3 regions of the Alteromonas sp. I10 genome follow, and region 2 is predicted to be linked to each of the others. Evidence: predicted binding sites of a transcription regulator. Region 2 holds the regulator's gene; each other region holds the start of a gene.
The links. Region 2 encodes FliA, which starts transcription of late flagellar genes. Its sites were predicted from a motif close to CTAAAGNTNNNNNNNNNNNNGCCGATA; they were not measured.
Positions count from the first base shown of each region.

Region 1: a site for FliA is predicted at 2,008-2,034, ahead of pomA (flagellar motor protein PomA). Genes of this name have one in related genera too.
Region 3: a site for FliA is predicted at 1,313-1,339, ahead of BZA03_RS08765 (DUF3530 family protein). Genes of this name have one in related genera too.

Region 1 covers NZ_QJJN01000008.1:24,891-29,149, reverse strand. Annotated here, with positions in the region: gene dxs (1-deoxy-D-xylulose-5-phosphate synthase) at 1-479, opposite strand, end outside; gene BZA03_RS15030 (farnesyl diphosphate synthase) at 512-1,402, opposite strand; gene xseB (exodeoxyribonuclease VII small subunit) at 1,432-1,674, opposite strand; gene pomA (flagellar motor protein PomA) at 2,085-2,846, shown strand; gene BZA03_RS15015 (flagellar motor protein MotB) at 2,846-3,775, shown strand; gene BZA03_RS15010 (cyclopropane-fatty-acyl-phospholipid synthase family protein) at 3,863-4,259, opposite strand, start outside.
Region 2 covers NZ_QJJN01000001.1:131,815-136,073, reverse strand. Annotated here, with positions in the region: gene BZA03_RS00525 (chemotaxis protein CheA) at 1-206, opposite strand, end outside; gene BZA03_RS00520 (protein phosphatase CheZ) at 219-974, opposite strand; gene cheY (chemotaxis response regulator CheY) at 1,009-1,392, opposite strand; gene BZA03_RS00510 (RNA polymerase sigma factor FliA) at 1,429-2,160, opposite strand; gene BZA03_RS00505 (MinD/ParA family protein) at 2,157-3,023, opposite strand; gene flhF (flagellar biosynthesis protein FlhF) at 3,029-4,259, opposite strand, start outside.
Region 3 covers NZ_QJJN01000003.1:444,953-449,211, forward strand. Annotated here, with positions in the region: gene rapA (RNA polymerase-associated protein RapA) at 1-510, shown strand, start outside; gene rluA (bifunctional tRNA pseudouridine(32) synthase/23S rRNA pseudouridine(746) synthase RluA) at 560-1,276, shown strand; gene BZA03_RS08765 (DUF3530 family protein) at 1,426-2,313, shown strand; gene BZA03_RS08770 (hypothetical protein) at 2,456-2,779, shown strand; gene BZA03_RS08775 (MFS transporter) at 2,823-4,169, shown strand; gene BZA03_RS08780 (response regulator) at 4,248-4,259, shown strand, end outside.

The sequences.
Region 1 (4,259 bases), on a different contig from region 2:
GCCATACCAGCGGTCATAGCACCGTCGCCAATTACCGCTACAACCTTTCTGTTTTTGCCTTCTTTTTCGGCAGCCACAGCCATGCCCAGCCCTGCACTAATCGATGTAGACGAATGACCAACTGCAAAGGTGTCGTAGTCGCTCTCAGGCGGCCATGGGAAAGGGTGCAGACCATTCTTTTGGCGAATGGTGCTCATGCGCTCTGCACGACCTGTAAGGATTTTGTGCGGATAAGCTTGGTGACCTACATCCCACAGCAGTCGATCGAAGGGGGTGTCGTACACATAGTGCAAAGCGACGGTCAGTTCCACTGTGCCTAAACCAGATGCAAAATGCCCACTAGTTTGGCTTACGCTGTTAAGTAAGTACTCACGCAACTCATCGGCGAGCTCGCGTAATTTGTCTTGGGGCAACTGCCTCAATTTATCGGGTGTTTGCGCAAGCGCAAGCGTTGGGTAATGTTGGAGATCTAAACTCATGTACTTATTATCTTTTTCAACATGGCGCGTGGCTAATGGTCGCGTTTTACCAAAAGCTCGCTAAACGCGATTAAACTGTCAGTATTGTAGGGTAAACGCGCCAATGCTTGAAGTGCATTATCGTGAAGCATTTCTAATTCTTGTTTAGCGCCTGTAATACCAAGTTTGGCTGGAAAGGTATTTTTCCCTAACGCTTCGTCTGACCCCGCGGGCTTACCTAATTTTTCGCTACTGCCTTCCACATCTAAAATATCGTCTTGAACTTGGAAAGCTAGCCCAATATCCGCGGCATAAGCCATTAAGTCAATTTTAGTTTGAGGCAGTAAGCCTTCACTAACAATGGCGACCATTTCTACGCAGGCTTTTAACAATGCACCGGTTTTCAATCTATGCAGCTGTTTTAGTTCTTCTAGCGAGATGGTTTTGCCGGTGCTGGCTAAATCGATAGCTTGCCCACCGCACATACCTATGTAACCCGCACTTTTCGCAAGTACAGACAGTAACTGGCTACGCTTTGTTTCAGCATACGTGCTTAATGGCGCATCAGCTAACACTGTAAATGCAAGTGCCTGCAGTGCATCCCCAGCTAAAATAGCGGTAGCCTCATCAAAGGCAATATGGCAGGTTGGCATACCGCGGCGCAAGTCGTCGTCGTCCATGGCTGGTAAATCGTCGTGGACTAACGAGTAGGCGTGCACACATTCAATGGCCATACTAATAGCCATTTGGTCTTTTTTGGGCACGTCTAGGGTGTTACCTACTACTTGAACAAGTAGTGGCCGCATCCGTTTACCGCCAGCAAGTAAGGCGTGACGCATTGCGTCTTTCAAGCGCGGCGCGTAATCGGGTAATTCGTCAATTAATGTAAGAAGAGATGCATCAGTTTGCTGTTTAACTTGCTGATGCAAAGCAGAAAAATTCATAGATTGCCTGTTAGTTAAAAATGAACGATTTATGGCTGTTCACTTTCAGGAAGAGGGTGGAGCGTTTCTTCGCCTTGTTCACTGAGCAGTATCTTTACTTTTTGCTCGGCGTTTTCAAGAGATTGTTGGCCTTGGCGGGAAAGTGCTATACCGCGCTCAAATTTTTCTAGTGCTTTATTAAGAGGCAGATCACCGCTTTCCATTTCGTTAACGATAGCTTCTAGTTCTGATAAAGTTTCTTCAAAAGACGCTGATGCTTTTTCTGTCGTCATAAAAACACTCAATATAGTGGCCAAAATACGTATACCGCGCACATTAACCGAGGGTTGCACAAGGGTCAAATGGTTTGTCCGTATATCGCCTATATCACAGTAACATAGCTTTTTTTTCATCCAGTTCAAAAGGCAACATACAAGCAAATTGTGCTATATTCGATGCAGGGTTCACTAACCTTTCAGAAGTAACCGTGTTATTTACTGTGAAGGAAAAAGTAAGGAGCTGAAAAAGCGGTAGGTATTTTAGTTTAGAAAAAAGACAAAGCTGCGCTTTTGCATAGAACCTACTTCATAATAAACAAAATAATGTGATATTTTTCAATAATGTCGTTTTAGTATTTCTATCTTTTGCCGATAGGGTATTTGTACACTAACAGCACTGACTGCGCATAAATGGGGAAGAGTGAGTGGATTTAGCAACCGTCATAGGTATGTTGGGCGCCATTGGTTTCATAGTGATGGCTATGATTCTGGGCGGCAGCTTGGGCATGTTCATCGACGTGCAATCAATACTTATTGTATTCGGGGGAACACTATTTGTTGTCCTATCTCAGTTTACGTTGGGCCAATTCTTCAGTGCGGGTAAAGTTGCTGGCAAAGCATTCATGTTCAAAATTGAAACGCCTGAAGAGCTTATCGAGAAGATTGTTGAAATGGCAGACGCTGCGCGAAAAGGCGGGTTTCTGGCACTAGAAGAAGCGGAAATTTCAAATGAGTTCATGCAAAAAGGTGTGGACATGTTGGTTGACGGCCACGACATTGAAGTGGTGAGAGAAACGTTAGCTAAAGATATTTCTATGACAACGGAAAGGCATGAGTTCGGCGCTTCTATATTTAAAGGAATGGGTGACGTAGCGCCTGCGATGGGTATGATTGGTACTTTGATCGGTCTGGTTGCCATGCTTTCAAACATGGATGACCCTAAAGCCATCGGTCCTGCTATGGCGGTAGCGCTATTAACTACGCTTTATGGTGCCTTTTTTGCCAACGTCGTGTGTTTGCCAATTGCCTTTAAACTGGCGGTAAGAGCCGGTGAAGAGAAGTTAAACCAGAGTCTTGTTCTTGACGGTATTGTGGGTATAGCCGATGGCCAGAACCCACGTGTTATCGAAGGGGTATTAAAGAACTACCTTGCGGCGAGTAAACGCGGAAGCGCAGAGGAAGAGTAATGGCCGAAGAAGAATGCCCAAAATGTCCCCCCGAGGGGCTTCCAGCCTGGATGGGAACCTTCGCAGACCTGATGTCGTTGCTTATGTGCTTCTTCGTACTCCTTCTTTCTTTTTCGGAAATGGACGTACTGAAGTTTAAACAAATTGCGGGCTCTATGAAGTTTGCTTTTGGTGTGCAAAATAAAATTGAAGTAAAAGATATTCCAAAGGGTACCAGTGTTATTGCTATGGAATTTCGTCCGGGTAAACCTGACCCTACGCCCATTGAATCCATTCAGCAGCAAACTAACGAAATGACCCAACAAATGCTGGAATTTCAGGCTGGTAACGAAGACTCTGCCGGCGGAAGGCAGAAGCAGCGCGGCGAGCAGCGTGGCGGACAATCTCAACAAACGGCTACTGAGTCGTCTTCATCGGCTGAGCAAAGCACCGATCAGTCGCAAATGGCTGAACTGATGAAAAAAGTAGCGCAGCAATTAGAAAAACAAATTCTAGATGGTTCGGTGGAAATGGAATCGTTGGGTCAGCAGTTAACCATTCGAATTCGTGAGAACGGTTCCTTCTCGGCGGGCTCAGCCTTTTTGCAGCCCCAATTCCAACCGGTGTTGAGAAAAATCGGTACGCTGTTGGCGGATGTGCCTGGAGAAATCGAAATTTCAGGGCACAGTGACGGTCAGCATATTGCTAATGAACTCTATCGTTCTAATTGGGACTTGTCAGCGCAGCGCGCTGTAGCGGTCGCTGAAGCCATGCGGACCGCGCCAGGGTTTGACGAAAGTCGTATGTCGGTAGTGGGTAAGGCAGATACCGTTCCAATTGTAGAAAATGCCACTACACCTTCAGACCGAGCGCAAAATCGTCGCGTTGAAATTAATATTAATCAGGGTAAGCCAATGCTGTCGAAGCCTATATCAGTTGTAGATGAGTAGTGCTTTGACCTAGTGTCAGCTTCAAACAAGAAAGCGGCGCCAAAAGGGCGCCGCTTTTTTTGTCACTACTATAGATAATTAGCGTAGTTAAACACGAGCCAAATCAAGTCTGTAATGAGGCTTTGAAATCACAAGCTGAACGGTACTGATTGTTCTTTCTAAAAAACCACCTTCACAATATTTCAGGTAGTAGGTCCACATTCGCATAAAACGCTCGTCATAACCGTCGTTTAAAAGCTCATCTTTTGCAGAAATAAATGCTTCATACCAATGGTTCAATGTTTTCGCATAGTCAATCCCGATGTCGTGTAAGTCACGAATCATCATATTAGTGTACTTTTTCAGGTGAGCGTTAAGCTGGTGCTGAGAAGGTAAAAATCCACCCGGAAAGATATATTTCTGAATAAAGTCGACACTATTTGAATAGCTGTCGTAACGTCTGTCATCAATGGTTATTGACTGAAGCAGCATTAGGCCGTCGTCT
Region 2 (4,259 bases):
CCGTGACAAATTTCTACTAACTCGGTAAGAGACAGGAACCCTGCTCCCCCTTTAACTGTGTGATAACCACGGAAAATTGCATTCAGCAAATCCGCATCTTCAGGATTGTTCTCAAGATCAACGAGCTGTTCTTGTAATTGTTCAAGTATCTCTCCAGCCTCAACTAGAAAGTCCTGTAATATATCCTCGTCAACATCAAACGACATGCGCCCGCTCCCCTAAAAACCTAAGCTAGACAGAAGATCATCTACATCATCTTGGCCTGACACGACGTCGTCGCGCTTATCGGCATCAATGATAGGGCCTTCTGCCTCTACACCATCAACCTTATCGGCCTTAACGCTAGATGGTTTAGTTTGTTCTGCACCGTCGCGTTCACCAAACATGGTAAGCATGTTAACTAAGCTGTCTTCCACTTCTTTAACCAAGTCGATAACGCGGCGAATAACCTGACCAGTTAAGTCTTGATAACCTTGAGCCATCAATACTTCTGTAAGTAACTGTGTAAGTTTAGCTGACTGTGCCGAACCTTCTTCCAACAATTCGTCTAAGTCTGCGCATAAAGCCTTGAATTCACCCAACTCTATTTGGCGATTCATCAGCTTCTTCCACTCAGGCATAACCTTTTCGATGCGCGCCGACAGCATTTCAGCTATAGGCATGCTCGCTTCAACGGCATCCATAGTAGTATTAGCAGCTTTTTCAGTTTCTTCAATTACGTAGGTTAGGCGGGATTGTGCATCGGGAATATCATCGGTCGCGAGATTTTTAATGCGGTCGTCTATTTGGAAATTATTCAGCGCGTCATGGAGCTGACGCGTCAGTTTCCCTACTTCGGCAAATAACTCAACGTTTTCTTTCATTGAGGCCGCTTCTAATAGGGCATTGGCTGAAGCGTTGTCACCCTCTTCAAGGTAGGTGACAAGCTGTTTTGCTTCTTCCAACGAAATTGGAACGTTTACATTCGTTGACATCCAGTAAACCTCATTTCTCTGGTGAGCGTCTGGATCAACCTAAACGTTCGAATATTTTATCTAATTTTTCTTTAAGTGTTGCTGCAGTGAACGGCTTAACAACGTAGCCATTAACACCTGCTTGCGCAGCGGCAACAATTTGCTCTTTCTTCGCTTCAGCAGTAACCATAAGTACTGGTAGGTGCTTGAGCTTGTCATCGGCTCTAATCGCGCGAAGCAAGTCAATACCCTGCATTCCAGGCATGTTCCAATCGGTAACTACGAAATCGAAATCACCTTGCTGCAACATAGGCAATGCAGTACTTCCGTCATCCGCTTCCTGGATGTTGGAAAAACCCAAATCTTTAAGTAGGTTTTTGATGATACGTCTCATGGTAGAAAAATCATCGACCACGAGAATTTTCATGCTTTTGTCCAAAATAGCCTCCAGTGAGGGGTTAATTGTTATTAATTTCTATTCTTCGTCAGCTTGCCACGACTTCATTCGTGATTTGAGTTTTAACATGGCCTGACTGTGAATTTGACTGACTCTCGATTCACTTACATCAAGAACCTCACCAATTTCTCTTAGGTTCAGCTCTTCATCATAATACAGCGAAAGTACAATCGCTTCTCTTTCAGGTAATGTCGTAATTGCATGGGCAAGCGCTTTTTGGAAAGCGCCTTGCATCAAATCTTCCAGTGGTGCGTCGCTACCTCGATTTTGCTCTGTCGAAATAACATCTTCTGACACACCTAAATCTTCAATACCTACCAGCTTTCCGGCATTTACTTCATTAAGCATTTGGTGATAGTCCTGCAAGCTTACATTAAGCTTATCAGCAATATCAGAATCTCTAGCATCGCGGCCTGTTTCGCTTTCTACTTGCGAAATTGCTTCAGTGATCGCTCGGCCATTTCGGTGAACTGAACGCGGTGTCCAATCCCCTTTGCGAATTTCATCTAGCATAGCACCGCGAATGCGAATGCCGGCAAACGTTTCAAAGCTGGCTCCTTTTGAACCATCAAAGTTTCGCGCGGCTTCTAATAATCCAATCATGCCTGATTGAATTAAATCGTCTACAAGAACACTAGCCGGCAATCGCGCTATCAAGTGATGCGCTATACGCTTAACCAATGGCGCATGTCTTTCGACTAACTGCGCTTTATCGGTTTGTTGTTGATAAGCGGCTGCCTTGCTGTTCAACGCTGACTTCCTACGGCTTTTTCTGCAACTAATTGTTCAATGAAAAACTCTAAATGGCCACCTGGCTGCGCTGGAATAGGCCATGTTAAGGCTTTACTCGCCAACTGTGTTATTGCAACGGCTGCCGGTGAACCTGGGTAAGCATCGACAATGGCTGTTTGTTTACGCACTGCTTTACGAATGTTCTCGTCAAACGGTACTGTCGCCACTAATTCTAGTGCAACATCTAAAAAACGCCCTGTCACTTTGCTCAATTTACTAAATAGCTTTTGGCCTTCTCGCACGTCGCGCACCATATTAGCCACAACTTTGAAGCGGAAAACACCGTGCTCTCTATTCAGAATTTTTATCAATGCATACGCATCTGTCAATGAAGTAGGCTCGTCACACACAACGACCATGATGTCTTGTGAGGCTTTTGAAAAGCTCAACACCATGTCTGAAATACCTGCCGCTGTATCAACGATAAGCACGTCAATTTGCGAGCGCAGCTCACTAAAGGCACGAATTAGGCCAGCGTGTTGCGTTGGCGACAATTCTGCCATCGACTGCGTGCCTGATGTGGCAGGGGCAATCTTTATTCCGTGCGGACCGGTCACTAATACTTCATCAAGTGTACATTCGCCGGAAAGCACGTGGGATAAGTTTTTCTCAACACGCAAACCTAACATAACGTCTACGTTAGCAAGACCGAGGTCCGCATCGAGAACCATTACACGTTTACCTTGCTTCGCCATGGCGATAGCGGTGTTCAATGTAATGTTTGTTTTACCTACGCCACCTTTGCCACCGGTGACGGCGATTACTTTGATTAACCGTGATTGCTTCATTTTTCTTAAGCTACTCGCTTGGTCGTCAATCATACTGCTTATGCTGTTTTAATTGCGTTGTTACCACTAGTATGATTCAAACCGTACTTTTTATAAAGCTTTGCAGCAGCGGAAACCAAAGATTTCGCTTCTGCAATCTTAATGTCTTCAGGTACTTTTTGACCATCGGTGACATAACTAACCGGTAATTGGTATTCAACCGCTGCACTAAGCACCTCTCCTAAAGAGTAGCACTCATCTAACTTTGTGAAAATACAGCCACTTAGTTCAATATCATCATACGCTTGAATGATTCTCTGCAAAGCAGGATATTGCGTATTTGCTTGCGCTACCAAATATTTTTTAACATTTGGCATTTGTCCGTTATCAAACTGCTTAATTTGTTTAATTAATCGACTGTCTCTTTGACTAAATCCAGCCGTATCAATCAATACTAGTCGCTTATGACGAAGTTGGAATAATAAATCCGCAAGTTCTTCACTAGTCTGCGCTTTTCTCACCGTGCAGCCAATAATCTTTCCGTAAGTCGCTAGCTGCTCATAGGCGGCAATTCTATACGTATCAATGGTAATCATCGCAACCGACTCTGCACCGTATTTCTGCGCATAGCGGGCAGCAAGTTTCGCAACGGTAGTTGTTTTACCGGTACCTGTTGGCCCTACTAATGCAACAGCACCTTGTGCGCTAAGTATATCGTTTCCTGTCACATTTATGCGATTAGCCAATAGGTTAAGAAGATATACCCATGCATCTCGTTCGTTGTAATGTGACGGCGTATAGCTAATAAGCTGTTTCGCTAACGCGTTGCTTAACCCCATATCGGTTAAACGGGTGATTAGATATTGATGAACAGGTTTTTGACGTTTGTTCTTAGCTTCCATCAAGTCGGCCACTTGATATTGCAATACATCGCGAAGAGACGCTAGCTCTTCCTTGATTTGCGCAAGCTCCGCTGACTGCGTCACAGAGGTATCATCCATACTTGACGCTTGATGCTCTGGGAAAGCGTTCTGACGAACTGGTTCATGAGAAGACTGCTGGGCTTCTACGTCGTCAATAAAGGCTTCTGAGAAGTCTAAGTGCGAAGCAATTTCATTGGCGTGCTTAGCATTCGCTGTCATTGGTTGGTTAGGTTGCGCAGGACTCGCCACGCCATTATTTCCACCGTGCTGCTTTTCTAGCAGTGCTTTAAGGCTATCAGGACCGTCGTCACCAATGATTTCGCTCAAGCTAGGCACTGCCTTTTGACCGGGTGTTTTTGCAGCGGCT
Region 3 (4,259 bases), on a different contig from region 2:
ACCGACGTACACGGAAAGAGCAGCATGGGCTTCATTGCCGAGCCGTCTTTGCCAAAAGGCGCTTATTGGGTTGAGGCGTTGTTTGTGCTGCAAGCGCAAGCGCCTAAAGCGCTTCAGTTGGGTCGCTTCTTACCTCAAACGCCCGTGCGCGTGTGTTTAGATGCGCAAGGAAACCCGTCTGAATTGAGCTTCGACGTTAAGCGTAAAATTGGACGTAAGATCTCGGCTCAGCTTCTAAAAGCCTTGCAACAGCCGCTTGAGCTTGCCATTGAAAAGGCGCGTAAGCTTGCCCATCAGCAAGCTAACCAAAAGCAACACGACGCACTTAACAGCATGCACAGCACGCTTAACGAAGAAATACAGCGCTTGCGCGATCTTCAAAAGCGTAACCCAGCAGTACGTGACAGCGAAATCGAGTTTATTGAAACGCAAATGAACGCCCTTGATAAAGTTATTCAGGATGCAGATGTTCAGCTGGACGCCATTCGTATTGTGGTAAATAACCCGTAACCTCGAAAGGTTAAACATTCAAGAGCGACTGTGAAGTAACGAGTACATAATGGCGAACCCAAGTTTTGTTTATAACCCACCGATGACACCTTATCTTGATATTTTGTATCAAGATGAGGACATGGTGGTTGCGCATAAACCTAGCGGGCTATTGAGCGTTCCGGGCAAAGCTTTAGAGCACCGCGATTCGCTGATTAGCCGGGTGAACCGTGTGTATCCCACCGCCACAGTAGTGCATCGCTTAGACATGGCGACTTCGGGTATTTTGGTGCTGGCGCTTAATAAAGATAGCCATCGCCATATCTCGAAACAGTTTGAGTTACGCCAAACTAAAAAGCGCTACTTCGCACGTGTTCATGGGCATGTAGAACAAGACAGCGGAGAGGTTAACCTTCCCCTTATTTGCGACTGGCCAAACAGGCCAAAGCAAATGGTAGACTTCGAGCGCGGTAAAAAAGCCGTAACGCACTTTGACGTCATTGAGCGCACACTGGATGAAAAAGAGCGACCCTATTCTCTCGTTGCCCTTTATCCCATTACCGGTCGCTCTCACCAACTGCGAGTACATATGCTTGCTTTGGGTCACCCTATTTTGGGAGATAGACTCTATGCCCATGAAGAAGCGTTATCCATGGCGCCTCGTTTACAGCTTCATGCTGAAAGCTTGAGTCTTTCGCACCCGACACTTGGGCATTGGCTGCACTTTAATGTCGCCATCCCTTTTAGTCCGTTTTGCCCAAAGCCGCTCTCAGAAAGTTTTGAGTAGCGTTTTAACGCTATTCAACTTTATCAATAGACTCCATTTTAGTTTTAACGCACCCTGCCGATAACCTTTGTATACGCTTGATGTACGAATTAATTTGATGCTGTCCAAGCTGAATAGATCCAGATTAAGGTAAAGGCAAACCACATTTTATGAAAAGGCACGCTCTCCTTTTAACATTTGCTGTTATTGTTTCGCTATTGCCTATGACAGCTCACTGTGACTTTTTCACAGATGTTAGTCACGCCTATCTGCCTGGAGAAGTGAAACCTTTGATGATTGGAGAAGTTGAATCCCCAATTATTGAAATTGAAGCGCAAACACCATTACCTTTGGGTGTGGCTATCATACTCACCGAGCCTTTTCCCTCTAGCCTTACGCTCGCGCAGGGAAATAGCCTTGCCAACATGCTTGCAGAAAAAGGCTGGAATGTAGTGATAAGTCCGTTTAATTTGCCGGTTAATGTCACTTCCCAGCAGAACCTACCTGCTGAATCTACAAACACCGACATATCAGACTCTGAAACTACGTCTATGTCAGCCCAAAATATCCACCCCAGAAGTAATCAACTTACGCAGTATCTCAATTTCGAATCAGCAACTTCAGCACTGAGTTTACAACTCAATGCATTGAATAATTATTTACAAGACAATTCAGGCTACCGTATGGTCATTGCACAAGGCATGCTGGCCACAACTTACTTGTCCGTCGTAGAGCAACAGCCTCAACTTCATCCAGACACTTTCGTAGCCATTTCACCTTTTTGGCCAGAAGAATCAACGAACACATTAGTTATAGATAATATAGCGCAGTCCAGCTTTCCAATATTGGATCTGTCACTAAGTGGATTTAACGACTGGGCGAACAGTACCACGCAAAAGCGAAAGATTAGCGCAAAAAACGCACTAAAGATGCACTATCGACAAATAATTATTCCCAGCAATTTATTAGCCTTTAGTATAAAGGAGTTTCAGAAATCCCCTCATATTCAGATAGTTGCAAATAGCACTATTGGTTGGACTCGCCACCTAGGCTGGTAATTCGATAATTAACCGATTACGCTAAATTAGTATCCAAAACAATTACCTAAATTTAATGGTGTAAATAGCAAGCCTCTGTCCTAAGCAGTAAGATTGTTATGAACTATAATACTTTTAGCAAACATAAACGGTTGAGTTACTTGTGAGTGTTCAAGATTTCGTAGATAACAAAGCAAAGCAGCTGTGTTTCTATTTGAGAGCATTTTGGCAAGGAGAGCTTCCTATCGAGGAGATCGAGCTATTCTTTTGGGATAGTATGGAAGAATGGGGGCAAATTGATTACACCTTAACGCAGCCCTACACACAAAAAGAACGGGTTTTTTGGCATTTACTTCATCAAGTGCATTATTGGAATGAAGACAAGCTAATTAACGACCAGTTTCTTGTAGATGAACTAAATAACTGCGTGAATTTCCTTGAAGGTTTGGGTCATTGCCCACTCGACTGCGTAGGCATTCGTCCATAGTAAAACTTTCACTTCAACGCGTTATTGCTTCTCACTGTGGTTCATGGCTCAATATGCTTTTGTATTCTTGCCTAAGGCCGCAGTTTTGCTCAACGCTTTAAAAACGTTTAACGACAAACGATACCTCAGTATATTTCTTTTCGGCATTTCCAGTGGCTTCCCTTGGATCATGATTGGTTCAGTGCTATCTGCTTGGCTCAAAGATGAAGGTTTGTCTCGCTCGGCCATCGGCTTATTCGGCATTATTTTCGCGACATACTCTTTTAATTTCCTCTGGTCTCCGCTTGTCGACAAAATCAAGCCCCCACTATTAGGTCAACGACGAGGTTGGATTTTCGCTATGCAAGGCTGTGTAGTTTTGCTGTGTTTAGTGATGTCTCAACTCACTGCAGACCAAGATTTGTTTTATGTTGCATTAGTCGGTTTGCTTATTGCTATTGCCTCAGCCACGCAAGATATCGCCATCGATGGTTTTCGCATTGACTGTATTGCCCAAGACGACAAAGACGGCATGTCAGCTGCGTCTTCAGTAGCCACCGCTGGCTGGTGGACAGGTTATGGCGGGCTTGGTGCTATCCCGTTCTTCTTGGCTGACATGACATCTTGGACTTGGCCAAACATTTATCTTTTACTCGGTGCTCTCATGGCTTTATTAATGTGCGCCACGTATTTAGCGAACGAGCCACAAATTGACCGCGAAGCCTTGCTTGAAAAGATAACAGCCAAAGATACAAAGCGGTCTCCCGTTTTTCACTGGATACAAACTACTCTGGTCACGCCATTCGCCGAATTTTTCAATCGAAACGGCGTTAAATTAGCGGCGTCGTTTTTACTGTTTATATTTCTATTTAAAATCGGTGAAGCCTTTCTAGGCCGCATGAGTATCGTGTTTTATAAAGAAATTGGCTTTTCTAATAGCGATATCGCTACTTACTCAAAATTGCTCAACTGGTGGGTAACCATCGTGTTTTCACTGTTAGGTGGATTGGTTAACATTCGCTACGGTATTTACCGCGGATTAATGATTGCGGGTGTGGCCATGGCCGCGTCTAATTTACTATTTGCACTGATCGCGCAAACAGGCCCTTCCACATCTCTTTTAGCCATAACCGTTATTGTCGATGGCTTTACAGGGGCTTGGAGCACCGTTGCCATGGTCGCGTTTATCTCACTATTGTGTAATCGGGCGTTTAGTGCAACCCAGTACGCACTCATGGCCTCCCTGAGTGTTGCGGGCAGAACCTTGGTCGCTTCTAGCAGCGGCTTTGTTGTAGATGGTCTTGAAGGCAATTGGAGCTTGTTCTTTATTCTCACAGCAGTCATGGTAATTCCCAGCCTTTGCTTTTTGTATTCAATTAGGCACCACATAAAGCGCGTTGAGTCACCGTAATTTTTTCTACTTCCTTGCAAGTTAGCGTTAGTTGCCTACATTTAAGGTAGGTATCTCTACCGCATATTACTTGCAAGGATGAACGTGAGC